Variovorax paradoxus: one gene and its partner. The protein of the gene in region 2 interacts with the protein of the main gene of each other region in a pairwise test. Links are inferred from orthologs where the notes say so. Each region holds a gene or a part of one and is shown on either strand. Other genes may lie near its edges.

What was found. Proteins that work in one complex are often made in the same cells at the same time.
Region 1: the proteins of AACL56_RS05125 (region 2) and bioB interact in binary tests that used the Escherichia coli proteins (3 or more experiments, as listed by UniProt). The link is inferred for Variovorax paradoxus from one-to-one orthologs.

The regions. Positions count from the first base shown.
Region 1 is NZ_LR743507.1:4,013,677-4,020,689, reverse strand. Bases 2,335-5,333 are described here. They hold bioB (biotin synthase BioB), read left to right. Parts: upstream 2,335-3,316; coding sequence 3,317-4,351; downstream 4,352-5,333. Other genes in these bases: AACL56_RS18670 (Lrp/AsnC family transcriptional regulator), read right to left, coding at 4,948-5,333; AACL56_RS18675 (VOC family protein), read left to right, coding at 4,348-4,839; AACL56_RS18685 (acetyl-CoA carboxylase biotin carboxylase subunit), read left to right, coding at 2,335-3,317. Outside these bases: AACL56_RS18690 (acyl-CoA carboxylase subunit beta), read left to right, coding at 1-1,026; more of AACL56_RS18685, read left to right, coding at 1,269-2,334; more of AACL56_RS18670, read right to left, coding at 5,334-5,445; drug/metabolite exporter YedA, read left to right, coding at 5,562-6,491; AACL56_RS18660 (LysE family translocator), read right to left, coding at 6,457-7,013. UniProt on the Escherichia coli protein: Catalyzes the conversion of dethiobiotin (DTB) to biotin by the insertion of a sulfur atom into dethiobiotin via a radical-based mechanism.
Region 2 is NZ_LR743507.1:1,105,046-1,111,996, forward strand. The notes cover bases 2,709-5,645. They hold AACL56_RS05125 (class II glutamine amidotransferase), read right to left. Parts: upstream 4,596-5,645; coding sequence 3,822-4,595; downstream 2,709-3,821. Other genes in these bases: AACL56_RS05120 (TonB-dependent receptor), read right to left, coding at 2,709-3,707; AACL56_RS05130 (ABC transporter substrate-binding protein), read right to left, coding at 4,645-5,645. Outside these bases: gshB (glutathione synthase), read left to right, coding at 1-215; AACL56_RS05115 (PepSY-associated TM helix domain-containing protein), read right to left, coding at 217-1,485; more of AACL56_RS05120, read right to left, coding at 1,485-2,708; more of AACL56_RS05130, read right to left, coding at 5,646-5,784; AACL56_RS05135 (DHA2 family efflux MFS transporter permease subunit), read right to left, coding at 5,857-6,951.

The sequences.
Region 1 (7,013 bases), 2.9 Mb from region 2 along the record:
TCGCCGGCCATGACCGACTTCATCTTCATGGTGAAGGACAGCAGCTACATGTTCGTCACCGGCCCTGACGTGGTGAAGACCGTCACGCACGAAACCGTGACGGCCGAGGAACTCGGCGGCGCCATCACCCACACCACGCGCAGCGGCGTGGCCGACATGGCGTTCGAGAACGACGTCGAGGCGCTGATGATGCTGCGCCGCCTCTACAACTACCTGCCGCTGAACAACCGCGAGAAGCCGCCGGTGCGGCTGGGCAACAACGGCCAGGGTGATCCGGCCGACCGGCCCGACTATTCGCTCGACACGCTGGTGCCCGACAACCCGAACAAGCCCTACGACATCAAGGAACTGATCCTGAAGGTGGTGGACGACGGCGACTTCTTCGAGCTGCAGCCCGACTATGCGAAGAACATCGTGATCGGCTTCGCGCGCATGGAAGGCCAGACCATCGGCATCGTGGCCAACCAGCCGCTGGTGCTGGCCGGCTGCCTGGACATCAAGAGCAGCATCAAGGCCGCGCGCTTCGTGCGCTTCTGCGATGCCTTCAACATCCCGGTGGTCACCTTCGTGGACGTGCCTGGCTTCATGCCCGGCACCGGGCAGGAGTACGGCGGCATCATCAAGCACGGCGCCAAGCTGCTGTACGCGTACGCGGAGTGCACGGTGCCCAAGATCACCGTCATCACGCGCAAGGCCTATGGCGGTGCGTACGACGTGATGGCTTCGAAACACCTGCGCGGCGACGTCAACCTCGCATGGCCACGCGCCGAGATCGCGGTGATGGGCGCCAAGGGCGCGGTGGAGATCATCTTCCGCGAGGACAAGAACGATCCCGAGAAGCTCGCGGCGCGCGAAGCCGAATACAAGGCGCGTTTCGCCAACCCGTACGTGGCGAGCGCACGCGGCTACATCGACGACGTGATCCTGCCGCACGAGACGCGCAAGCGCATCTGCCGCTCGCTCGTGATGCTGCGCGAGAAGAAGCTCGAGAACCCGTGGCGCAAGCACGGCAACATTCCGCTTTGAATGGCTCGCCCCCAGTCTCCGCGCACTTCGTGTCGCTTCGCCAACCCCCTACCGGGGGCAACACCAGCGGCCCGGCAAAGCCGGTTCCGCGGTGTTTCCCTGAAAGACATTGGACGCAAATAACATGTTCAAGAAGATCCTGATTGCCAATTGCGGCGAAAGCGGCCGCAAGGCCGCTTCGGCGAAGCCAAATTGCTTGGCACGCGTAGCGCGTGCCGGCGATTTCCACGCGGAGACCCGAAATGTTTAAGAAGATCCTGATCGCAAACCGCGGGGAAATCGCCTGCCGGGTCATCCAGACCGCGAAGAAGATGGGCATCCTCACGGTCGCCGTCTACTCCGACGCCGACAAGGAAGCCCGCCACGTCGAGCTGGCCGACGAAGCGGTGCACATCGGTGCGGCGCCCAGCCGCGAGAGCTACCTGCAGGCCGACCGCATCATCGCGGCGTGCAAGCAGACGGGCGCCGAGGCGGTGCACCCCGGCTACGGCTTCCTGTCGGAGAACGAGGCCTTCGCGCGCAAGGTCGAGGAAGAGGGCATCGCCTTCATCGGGCCGAAGCACTATTCGATCGCGGCGATGGGCGACAAGATCGCCTCGAAGAAGCTCGCGAACGAAGCCAAGGTCAACACCATTCCGGGCTGGAACGACGCCATCGAGACGGCCGAGCGCGCCGTGGAGATCGCCAAGGAAATCGGCTATCCGGTGATGATCAAGGCCTCGGCCGGCGGCGGCGGCAAGGGCCTGCGCGTGGCCTTCAACGACAAGGAGGCCTTCGAGGGCTTCACCTCGTGCCGCAACGAGGCGCGCAACAGCTTCGGCGACGACCGCGTGTTCATCGAGAAGTTCGTCGAGGAGCCGCGCCACATCGAGATCCAGGTGCTGGGCGATTCGCACGGCAACGTGATCTACCTGAACGAGCGCGAATGCTCGATCCAGCGGCGCCACCAGAAGGTGATCGAGGAAGCGCCGTCGCCCTTCATCTCCGACGCCACGCGCAAGGCGATGGGCGAGCAGGCGGTGCAGCTGGCCAAGGCCGTGAAGTACCAGAGCGCGGGCACGGTGGAGTTCGTGGTCGGCAAGGACCAGAGCTTCTACTTCCTGGAAATGAACACGCGCCTGCAGGTGGAGCATCCGGTGACGGAGTGCATCACCGGGCTCGACCTGGTCGAGCTGATGATCCGCGTGGCCGCCGGCGAGCCGCTGCCGCTGACCCAGGCCGAGGTGAAGCGCGAGGGCTGGGCCATCGAGTGCCGCATCAACGCCGAGGACCCGTTCCGCAACTTCCTGCCGTCGACCGGCCGACTGGTGAAGTTCCAGCCGCCCAAGGAAAGCATGTTCGCGAGCGACACGGCGCACCTTTATGGCGTGCGCGTGGACACCGGCGTGTACGACGGCGGCGAGATCCCGATGTACTACGACTCGATGATCGCCAAGCTCATCGTGCACGGCCGAGACCGCAACCACGCGATCGCCTGCATGCGGGAGGCGCTCAACGGTTTCGTGATCCGCGGCATCAGCAGCAACATTCCGTTCCAGGCCGCGCTGCTGGCGCATCCGAAGTTCGTGGCGGGCGATTTCAACACCGGCTTCATCGCCGAGCACTACGGCAAGGGCTTCCACGCGGAAGACGTGCCGCACGCCGATCCGTCGTTCCTGGTGGCGCTGGCCGCCTACGTGCACCGCCGCTACCGCGCGCGCGCCTCGGGCATCAGCGGTCAACTCGAGGGGCACGGTGTGAAGGTGGGCGAGCAGTTCGTGGTGGTCGAACTCGGCGCCGAAGGCAGGAACGTGCACCACCCGGTGTCGGTCACCGACTTCCAGGGCAAGACCGGCGCGAGCGCGGTGGCGGTGGCCGACAGGAGCTACAAGATCGACAGCAGCTTCGCGCTGGGCGCGATCCGCGTCCAGGGCATGGTGAACGGCAAGCCCTTCACTGCGCAAGTGGAGCGCGGTGCGGGCAAGAGCCCGCTGGCGCTGCGCGTGTCGCACGACGGCACGCAGATCGAAGCGCTCGTGCTGTCGCCGCTGGGCGCGCGGCTTCTCGAACTCATGCCCTACAAGGCGCCGCCGGACCTGAGCAAGTTCCTGATGTCGCCGATGCCGGGCCTGCTGGTCGAGGTGTCGGTGCAGCCGGGGCAGCAGGTGCGCGCCGGCGAGAAGCTCGCGGTGATCGAGGCGATGAAGATGGAGAACGTTCTGTTCGCCACGCAGGACGGCGTGGTGGGCAAGATTTCCGCGAACAAGGGCGAATCTCTGGCCGTCGACCAGGTCATCATGGAGTTCAACTGATGGGCGCCAACGACTTGCAGCAGGCCATCACCCTGCATCGGCCTGCGAAGCCGGTGGCGGCGAAGGCCACGGACCGCTGGTCGGTCAAGGCCGTCCAGGCGCTCTTCGACAAGCCGTTCATGGCGTTGCTGTTCGAGGCGCAGACCGTGCATCGCCAGCACTTTCCTGCCGGCGACATCGAGCTGGCCACGCTGCTGTCGGTGAAGACCGGCGGCTGCCCCGAGAACTGCGGCTACTGCCCGCAATCCGCCGAGTTCGACACTGGCGTGAAGGCGCAGAAGCTGATGGAGGTCGAGGAGGTGGTGCGCGCCGCGCAGGCCGCCAAGGACGCCGGCGCCACCCGCTTCTGCATGGGCGCCGCGTGGCGCGCGCCCAAGGACCGCGACGTGGAGAAGGTGGCGGTGCTCGTCGAAGCGGTGAAGGGCCTCGGCATGCAGACCTGCGCCACGCTCGGCATGCTGGAGCCACACCACGCGCACCAGCTCAAGGCCGCGGGCCTCGACTACTACAACCACAACCTCGACACTGCGCCCGAGTACTACACCGACGTGGTCGACACCCGCACCTACCAGGACAGGCTCGACACGCTGGCCCACGTGCGCAGCGCCGGCATCAGCGTGTGCTGCGGCGGCATCGTCGGCATGGGGGAGGCACCGGTGCACCGTGCAGGGCTCATCGCGCAACTGGCCAACCTGAACCCGTACCCGGAGTCGGTGCCGATCAACAGCCTGGTGCGCGTGCCTGGCACGCCGCTGGCCGACTCGGAGCCGGTGGACCCGTTCGACTTCGTGCGCATGATCGCGGTCGCGCGCATCACCATGCCGACCGCACGCGTACGGCTGTCGGCCGGGCGCCAGCAGATGGGCGACGCAGTGCAGGCGCTGTGCTTCATGGCTGGCGCCAACTCGATCTTCTACGGCGACAAGCTGCTCGTGACGGGCAACCCCGATGTGGAAGCCGACACGGTGCTGCTGCGCAAGCTCGGGCTTGATGCGCGCCAGGTCCAGGAACAAGAGAAAGGTTGCGCCGCATGACCACACGTCCGTTCAAGGTGCTGGGCATCCAGCAGATCGCCATCGGCGGTCCCGACAAATTGCGCCTGCAGAAGCTGTGGGTCGAGATGCTGGGGCTCGAGGTCACAGGCACTTTCAAGAGCGAGCGCGAGAACGTCGACGAGGATATCTGCGCGATGGGCGTCGGACCTTTCAAGGTCGAGGTCGACCTGATGCAGCCGCTGGACCCGGAGAAGAAGCCTGCCGTTCACACCACGCCGCTGAACCACGTCGGGCTCTGGATCGACGACCTGCCCAGGGCCGTGGAGTGGCTCACGGCGCAGGGCGTGCGTTTTGCACCGGGCGGCATCCGCAAGGGCGCAGCCGGCTTCGACATCTGCTTCCTGCACCCGAAGGCGAACGACGAGTTTCCCATCGCGGGCGAGGGCGTGCTGATCGAGATGGTGCAGGCGCCGGCGGAAGTGGTTGCGGCTTTCGGCGCCTTGGCCGCCACCGCGTCGAGGCCCTGACTTCGCGCGAGGAACACCGCGTAACCTGCTGCGCCGGGCCGCCGGTGTTGCCACCGGATAGGGGAAGGCGAAGCGGCTCGAAGTGCGGAAAGCCGGGGCCGAACCCGTTCATGCGTTGAGCACTTTCCTGATCGGCGGCTTCACGTCCGCCCGCTGCGGCGGCAGCATCGCCTGGTGCTCGCGCGCCGGGTTCAGGATGATCGACGTCGCCGTCTCCGTGAGGATGCAGAACTTGGTGACCACCGCGTCGAGGTGGCTCACGTCGATCACCGCGATCTCGAGCACCCAGCTGTCTTCCCCGGTCACGTTGTAGGCGTTGACGCATTCGGGCGTCTGCTGCACCAGTTCGACCACGCGCGCGTAATCGGCGCGGCCCACGCGAATGATCGCGCGGATGCCGTAGCCCAGCTTGCCGAGGTTCACGGTGGCGCGGTAGCCGCTGATGACGCCCGCAGCTTCCAGCTTCTTCACGCGCTCGGTGACGGCGGGCTGGCTCAGGTGCACGCGACGGCCCAGTTCGGCCATGGTGAGGCGCGCGTCGGCCTGCAGTTCGGAAAGGATGCGGGTGTCGTGGGCGTCCAGCGAGGGGTTCAAGGAAAAGTCCATGCAACTCCTTCAAATCGATGGTTTGGAGAGCTAAGAACCATGAAACGTGCATGGCTTCGGCAGGATGGCCTTCATACCATGGTCGGCATCGAACGCCAACAAGAGACACCGTCGACATGCCCACGCTCACATCGCCTGCCCACGCCGCGCCGTCGGCGGGTCACCCCGGATTGCCGCTGCTGCTGTGGCTCTGCCTTGCCGCCACGTGGGTGGTGTGGGGCTCGACCTATCTCGCGATCAAGTACGCGCTGATCAGCTTTCCACCGTTCCTGCAGATGGGGTCGCGCTTTCTCTTCGCCGGCGTGCTGCTCGCGGCGTGGATGCGCTGGCGCGGCGCGCCGTGGCCTTCGCTCGCGCAGTGGCGCAACGCCTTCGTCGTCGGTGCGCTGATGCTGGGCGGCGGCATGGGCGGCACGGCCAATGCCGAGGTCTCGATCGGGTCCGGGCTCGTGGTGGCGTTCATTGCGGTAATCCCGTTGCTCATCGCCTTGCTCAACCTCGTATGGGGCGTGAAGCCCTCGCGGCTCGAGGCGGCTGGCATCGCGCTCGGGCTCGTCGGCGTGTTGATGCTCACGCAGGGCAGCGGCTTCAGGTCGTCGCCCGAAGGCCTCGTGGCCATCTGCATCGCCTGCGTGTGCTGGTCGCTGGGCAGTGTGCTGAGCCAGCGCCGCCTGCCGCTGGCACCGGGCGCGATGGGCTTTGCGAGCGAGATGCTGTGCGGCGGCGTGGTGCTGATGGGGCTCGCCGCGGTGTCGGGCGAAACGACGAACTGGCCGCCGCAGCCCGAGGCCGTCGCCGCATGGGTCTACCTCGTCGTGTTCGGTTCGCTCATTGCCTTCAACGCCTACATGGTGCTGCTGGCGGAGGCGCCGGCCGCGCTGGCGGCGAGCTACACCTTCGTGAACCCGGTGATCGCGATGCTGCTGGGCGTGTGGATCGCCCACGAGACGGTCACGCGCTTCGAGTGGTATGCCGTCGGCGTGGTGCTGGCGGGCGTGCTGCTGTTGCTGTTCAAGCGCCGGGGCGGCGCCACACCGCAAGCGTAGCGGCCAGCAGCCACATGCCGGCTGCGCAGCCGCGGTTCATCGCCTTGAGGCCGCGCTGCGAGAGGAAGCGCACGGCCTGCGTGCCGGCCCCGGCGTAGGCCAGCATCACGCAGGTGTCGAGCGCGACGAACACCGCGCCGAGCAGCAGGTACTGCGGCCCTTGCGGTTGCGTGATGTCGACGAACTGCGGCAGGAAGGCCGCGAAGAACAGCACCGTCTTGGGGTTCGACAGCGCCACGGCCAGGCTGCGCACGAGGGCGAGGCGGCCATGCGGACGCGTCTCGAGCGGGGACTTCGCAAGCGCGACGCGCAGGTCGGTCGGCTCGCTGCGCCAGAGCTTCACGCCGAGCCACACGAGGTAGGCCACGCCTGCGATGCGGATGGCATTGAAGAGCCATTCCGAAGCCGCCAGCAGCGAGCCCAGGCCGAGCGCCACGATGGCGATCAGCGTGATGCTGCCGAGCGACGCGCCCGCGATGCCCCAGCTTGCGCGGCGCATGCCGCCCTCGATGCCATTGGACA
Region 2 (6,951 bases):
CGCTCACGCCGCGCAACCGCGAGATCGCCGAAGCCGTGGGCCGCGCCCTGGCGCCGCGCGGACTGCTGCTGATCGGGCTCGACGTGATCGGCGACGCGGTCACCGAGATCAACGTGACCAGCCCGACCTGCTTCCAGGAAATCACCGAGCAGACCGGCTTCGACGTGCCGAAGATGTTCATCGATGCGCTGGAGGCGCATCTGGCGAAGGCCTGACTCAGGCCTTCGCAGCCGTCGGCGGTGCCATTCGCCGCTGCCGCTGCTGCAGCACGCGCGAGCGCCGCTTGCGCGCCCAGATGACGATGCCGGTGACCGACAGCATCGCCACCAGCAGGCCCATCACCGACATCAGGATGCGTCCCGGCAGTCCGAGGATGCGCCCGCCATGCAGCGGCAGTTGCAGCTGCGCGAACACGTCGGCCGCGGTGCCGTGCCATGGCCGGTTGCTGCTGATGACGTGGCCGTCGCGCCCGTCGATGTAGAGGTTCGAAAGACCCATGCCGTCGCTGTCGTCGTGCGTGGCGTGGTCGAAGAACGAGACGTTGTAGAAGCCGCCGCGCGCGTTGTAGAACACGCCGCCCAGCGGCGTGGTCCAGCCGCGGCGCCGCGCTTGCGCATCGGCCTGCGCCACCACCTCGCGGAACCCGATGGTCGGCTCGATGCGCGTGCCCAGCGGCGCGAGCGGCACCAGCGCCGAAGGACCGGGCGTGGTCTTCGAGACCAGCGACAGCACCGGATAGAAAACCTCCTTGTAGAGGTTCAGCGAGAACGAGGTGAAGGCGATCACGACGATCAGCAGCCAGATCCACAGCCCGACCCCGCGGTGCAGATCGAAGTTGAGCTTGTAGCCGCCGGCGGCCCAGCGCACGGTCCAGGCCGGCTTCCAGCGTTGCCACCAGGCGGCAGGCGGGCGGTGTTCCGGCTGCACCGACCGGCGCAACCGTCTCGGCATGGTCAGGTAGAGCGCCACGAAGCTGTCGAGCAGCCACACCAGCGCCACCGTGCCCATGATCCACCAGCCGATGCGGTCGCTGCCCCACATTGCCGGCACGTGCAGCATGTAGTGCAGCTTGCGCAGGAAGGGCATCAGGGTCTCGGGCCTGAGCGACACGGCGCTCGCGTCGCGCTGCCCGCGCACCTCGGCCGTCACCGGGTCGACGAAGACCTGGTTGTAGCCGAGCCTGTAGGGCTTGCCGGTGGCCGGGTCGGTGCGCGGTTGCACGAAGTACCCGGCTGCGTGGCCCTCCTCGAAGCCGAGCGGAAGGTAGGCAACCCGCGCGCGCGGGTCGTGCCGTTCGACGGCGGCGGCCAGTTCGAAGGGGTCCTTGAACGGGCCGCGCGCCGTGGTGTCGTAGAGCTTGCGGTTGAGCCAGCCGTCGATCTCGTGGTCCCACGAGATGACGGCGCCGGTCAGCCCCGAGACGATCAGAAACAACGCGACCGCGAGTCCCGCCCAGCGGTGGACTGCGGTCGCGAAGGCGCGCATCAGAAGTCGATCGTGCCGCTCACCGCGAAGGTGCGCGGTGCACCCAGCACGAGGTAGTTGGAGCCTTGCGTGCCGCCCACCGAGGCCCAGTACGACTTGTTGAACAGGTTGTCGATGCGCGCGCGCAGCGTCAGCGTGCGGCTGTTGCCCAGGTCGACCAGGTAGCGCGCGCCGATGTCCACGCGCGTCCACGACGGCACCGACTGCGTGTTGGTGGCGTTGGCATACTGCTTCGAGGTGTAGAGCACGCGCGCATTCAGCGAGAGGTTGCGCAGGCCGGGCACGTCCCATTCGGCGCCCAGGTTGGCCTGCTGCTTGGCCACACCGATGGCGGTGAGGCCGTCGGTGGCGCCGCCTTGCGTCTGCTTCTGCTTGGCGTCGAGCAGCGTCAGGCCGCCCAGCAGGCGCAGGCCCTTGGTGGGCTGGCCGAACACCGAGAACTCCAGGCCCTGGTTGCGCTGCTTGCCGTACAGGCCGTAGGTCTGGCCCGAGTAGGCGTAGGTGGGCTGGTCGGTGGTGAAGAAAGCAGCGCTCGCGCCGAGCGTGCCGCCGTCGTACTTGACGCCGACTTCCTTCTGCTTGGCCTGGTACGGCGCGAAGATTTCGCCGCTGTTGGTGACCGGGCGGTTGTTCACAGTGCCAGGCGCCACATTGCCCTTGACCAGGCCTTCGATGTAGTTGGCGTACGCCGACACCGTGGGCGTGATCTTGAACACGATGCCGGCCACCGGCGTGGTCTTGCTCTTGTCGTAGGTGCTGGTCTGCCTGAGCGTGGTGTATGCGAAGCTGGTCTGCTCGATGGTCTGGCGGCGCACGCCCAGCGTGACGAGCAGGCGGTCGTCCATGAAGGCCATGGTGTCGGCGACGGCCACGCTCGAGGTGTCGATCTTGTCGGTCAGGCGCGGGTCTGCGAGCGTGTTTCCGACAGAACCGCCGGTGCCGTTGGCCACCGGGTACGGCGAGGGATACGGCGTGTAGATGTTGTTGCGCACGCTGCCGGCCGAGATGGCGTAGGCGTTGTCGCGGTCGTTGCTGTACTTGGCCGCCGAGGCCACCACCGTGTGCTTGACGGGACCGGTGGTGAAGTTGCCGCGCACGCCGATCTCGGCGGTACCGATGCGGTCCTTGCGGGTGTTGCTGAAGCGCGTGTTGCTGGTGTCGCCGAAGACGTTGGTCAGCGTCGGGTTCGACAGCACGTTGTCTTCTTCGCTGCGGCGCACGCCGCCGGCGGCCCAGGCCGTGATGTTGTCGGTGATGTCGACTTCGCCGCGGAAGGTGGCGAACTTGTCCTTTTCCTTGGAGTAGGACCAGGGCTGGGCGAAGTTGGTGCGGGCGTCGGGCGCGCGCGGGATCGGCAGCGTGGAAGAGGGCGTGAGGCTCGGGCGGCCGTCCTTCAGGTCGAAGTCCTGGTAGCCGAAGTCGGCCGACAGGCGCACGTTGCGGTTGTGCCAGTCGAGGCCGATGCCGAAGGCGCTGACCTGCTGGCTCTCGTTCCTGATGCCGGTGCCGCCATCGCGGCGCACCGCATTCACGCGCACGCCCAGGCTGTCGTCGGGACCGAAGCGGCGAGCCAGGTCTAGGTTGACGTAGCCCTGGCCACCGGTCTGCACGCCGAAGCCGACGCGGGTGAGGGGTTCGTTGGGCGCGCGCTTGGGCAGCAGGTTGATGGCGCCGCCGATGCCGGAGCCGCCGGGGGCCGCACCGTTCAGGAAGGTGTTGGCGCCGCGGAAGACCTCGACGCGCTCGAAGAATTCGGAGGTGATGTACTGGCGCGGCAGCATGCCGTACAGGCCGTTGTAGGAGACGTCGTCCGAGTACACGGGGAAGCCGCGCACCACGTAGAGCTCCTGGAAGTTGCCGAAGCCGCGGGCCTGGCGCACCGACGGGTCGTTCAGCAGCACGTCGGCCACGCTCTTGGCCTGCTGGTCCTGGATGAGTTCGTTCGTGTAGTTGGTGCTCGAGAACGGCGTGCTCATCATGTCCTGGTTGCCCAGGATGCCGACTCTGCCGCCACGTGCCACCTGGCCGCCGGCATAGGGCTTGGTCAGGCCCTCGGCCGAGGCGTCGGCGCTGGCCTCGACGGTGACGGTGGACAGCGTGCCGCTCGCGGACGCTTCGGCAGCCGGCTCGGTCGCGGCGGTCTGGGCCAGGGCTGCGACGGCGTGGAACGCGAGCAGCGATGCAGCCACGGTCGGCCGGAGATAGAAGGAAGGAGCAGGCATGGGCAATCGGAAAAGTGCAAATGAGAACCGTTATTGTTCATCTGCTTTCCGCGTTCCACCGATACTTTCTTGCGTTGTTGCGAAAAAGTGTCAGCCAAAAGACCGCACTTTTGTTTACACGTCGAACGCCATCCGTTGCCCGTCCACGAAGACATTCAGCTCGCCCGGGGCGAACTGCGTCCACGTCTCGTTGGTGGTGAGCGGCGCTGTCACGACCACCGCCACGCGGTCGGTGGGCGTGGTGTGCTGCGCAAAATCGATCGCAAGGTCTTCATCGGACAGCTGCGCCGTCACGAACGGATGGCGCCGCTCCACGTACCAGAGGTGGGTGGAGGCGTGCGCCCACAGCGCCTGGCCGTTGGACAGCATGAAGTTGAAGGTGCCGTGGCTCGCGAGTTGCGGCGCGAGTTCGCGCAGCGTGATCGTGAGTTCCTCGATGCTCGGCACGCCCGCATGCGACTTGGCCAGCTCCTGCATGATCCAGCAGAAGGCGTGCTCGCTGTCGGTGTTGCCCACCGGATGGAAGTTGCCGTGCAGCCGCGGGCGGAAGTCCTTCAGGTCGCCGTTGTGGGCGAACACCCAGTAGCGGCCCCACAGTTCGCGCACGAAAGGATGGCAGTTCTGCAGATTGACCTCGCCCTGCGTCGCCTTGCGGATGTGCGCGATGACGTTGCGGCTTTGAATGGGGTAGCGGCGGATCAGCTCCGCCACCGGCGACTCGCACGCCGGCTGGTGGTCGACGAAGTGGCGCAGCCCGCGATCCTCGAAGAACGCGATGCCCCAGCCGTCGGCGTGGTGGTCGGTGCGGCCGCCGCGTTGCGCGAACCCCGTGAAGCTGAAGGTCACGTCGGTCGGCGTGTTGCAGTTCATCCCTAGCAATTGGCACATGGGTGCCATTAGAACGCGATTCGGCGCGCCCCTTGTCCAGCGCGGGCGTTCAGCGCAGGAACTTGCCCTCCTTCGTCACCCGCACCATCTCGATGAAGCGCGAGCCGGTGTTGCTCGCGCCGGTGAAGTCGACCTCCATGTTGCTCACGCGCAGCTTCATGCTCTTGAGCGTGGCGTGCAGCCTGGCGCGCGTGAGGTCGCGCCCGGTGCGGCGCAGCGCCTCGATCATCACCTGCGCATTCACGTAGCCCTCGTAGCTCAGGTAGCCGATGTCGACCTTGGCGCGCTCGGCCAGCTGGCGGTATTCCTTGGTGCCGGCGTCGACCTCGCTCCACGGGTACGGCACGACCTGCGAGATGGCCAGCCCGCTGGTCTTGTCGCCCACCAGCTTCGCGGTGACGTCGCCGGGCACGATCGACATGCCGTAGAACATCTGCCGGCCGCCCGCGGACCAGGCGCTCTTCATGACCTCGCCGCCGATGCCGCCGCCCAGGTACATGATGACGGCCTGCGCCTTGCTCTCGGCCAGCGTCTTGCCCGCGCTCTCGTTGGTCGAGCCGTCGCCCTTCACCGGCACGGCGGCCACGGGCTTGAGCTGCAGCGCGGCCAGCGCCGCATCGACCAGCTTTGCCACTTCCGCGCCACCCGGGTTGTCGAGATAGGCCACCGCGATGCGCGAGACGCCGATGGTCGTCAGGTGCTGCACCAGCGCCTGCGCTTCGCGTGCGAAGGTGGCGCGCACGAAATAGCCCGAACCGGCCACCCTGTCGCGTGCCGAGTCTGACACCGCATAGCCGCCCACCATCGGCGCGCCGCTCTGGTTCAGTACCTTGGCCGCCGCCGCGGTGGTGCCGGAGCCCACGCAGCCGAAGAAGGCGAAGGCGCGATGCTCGCCCAGCAGCTTCTCGTAGTTGGCCACCGCCTTCTCGGGCACCAGTTCGTCGTCGAGCGACACCAGCCTGATCTTGCGGCCCGAGAGCCCGCCCTGTGCATTGGCGGCGTCGAAAGCCAGCCCCGCGCCGGCCATCACCACCTTGATGGGCGCGCCCAGCGGGCCGCTGAGGATGCCGGTGTGGCCGAGCACGATCTCGGTGTCGCTGACGCCGCTCTCTGCGGCGCGAACGGAAGACAGCGGGCCGAAGCCGGCCACGGCCGCAGCGGAGGCGGCGATGAAATTTCTGCGATGCATGGGATGGAAGGGGCGGTCGAGATACAACTGAAAACAATTGAATGCGAAAGCCCTGCCATCCGCCGCCGGGGTTTACCCCGTGTTGCGCGCAGGCTCGTCCGGTGGCTCCGGTTGCTGGCGCAGCTGCCACGCCGCGCAGATCGCCAGCGCGCACAGTCCTGCCAGCATGGCGAACACCTCGTCGAACGCGGCCAGCCGCGCCGGGCTGCTCACCGGGTTGGCCAGCGAATCGCCGTGGGCCGCGAGCCGCCACTCGAGCACGATGGCGCACAGGCTCACGCCCGCCGCGCCGCCGAGCATGCGCACGAAGTTGATGGCGCTCGCGCCCTGCGGAATGAGCGGCTTGGCCAGCGGCCGCATCGATCCCAGGTTGAGCGAGGGCAGGATGAAGCCCAGCCCGATGCGCCCGATGACCGCGAAGGCCACCAGCAGCCAGAGCGCGCTGTCCAGCCGCAGCACCATCATCAGCGCGAACGAGGCCGCCAGCAGCGCGAGGCCGATCGTCACCAGCAGCCACGTCGGCTGCCTGTCGGCGAGACGGCCGACGCCGGCGATGGTAAGTGCGAGCACCAGCCCCGCGGGCAGCAGGATGGTGCCCACGTGCGAGGCCGACAGGCTCAGCCCCACCTGCATGTACACCGGCAGCAGGTAGGTCGATCCGAACAGGGCCGTGCCGTAGATGAAGGCGACCACGCTGCCCATGGCGAACTGCCGGTACTTGAAGAGCGCCAGGTTCATCAGCGGCGTGCCGCCCGAGGCCGCGAGCCGGCGCTGCCACCACACGAAGGCGGTGAACGAGGCCAGCGCACCGGCCAGCAGCAGCCCGGCCTGCAGCGGCGAATCGCCGCGCAGCTCGACCAGGCCGTTCAGCAGGCACAGCGTGCCCACCGTGCCCAGCGCGAGGCCGCGCGCGTCGAGTCCGCTGCCGCGCACCGCGGCCACGCCGCCGGGCGCCGTCCTGGGCACGAACTTGTAGGCGAGCCAGATCGAGGCCAGGCAGAACGGCACCACCATGAAGAAGATCGAGCGCCAGCCGAACAGGTCGACCAGCACCCCGCCGATGCTCGGTCCGATGGCCGGCGCCAGCACCACGCCCATGCCGAAGATGCCGCTCGCGCGCCCCTGCTCGTGCGGCTCGAAGGCGCGCAGGATGATGATGGCCGGAAT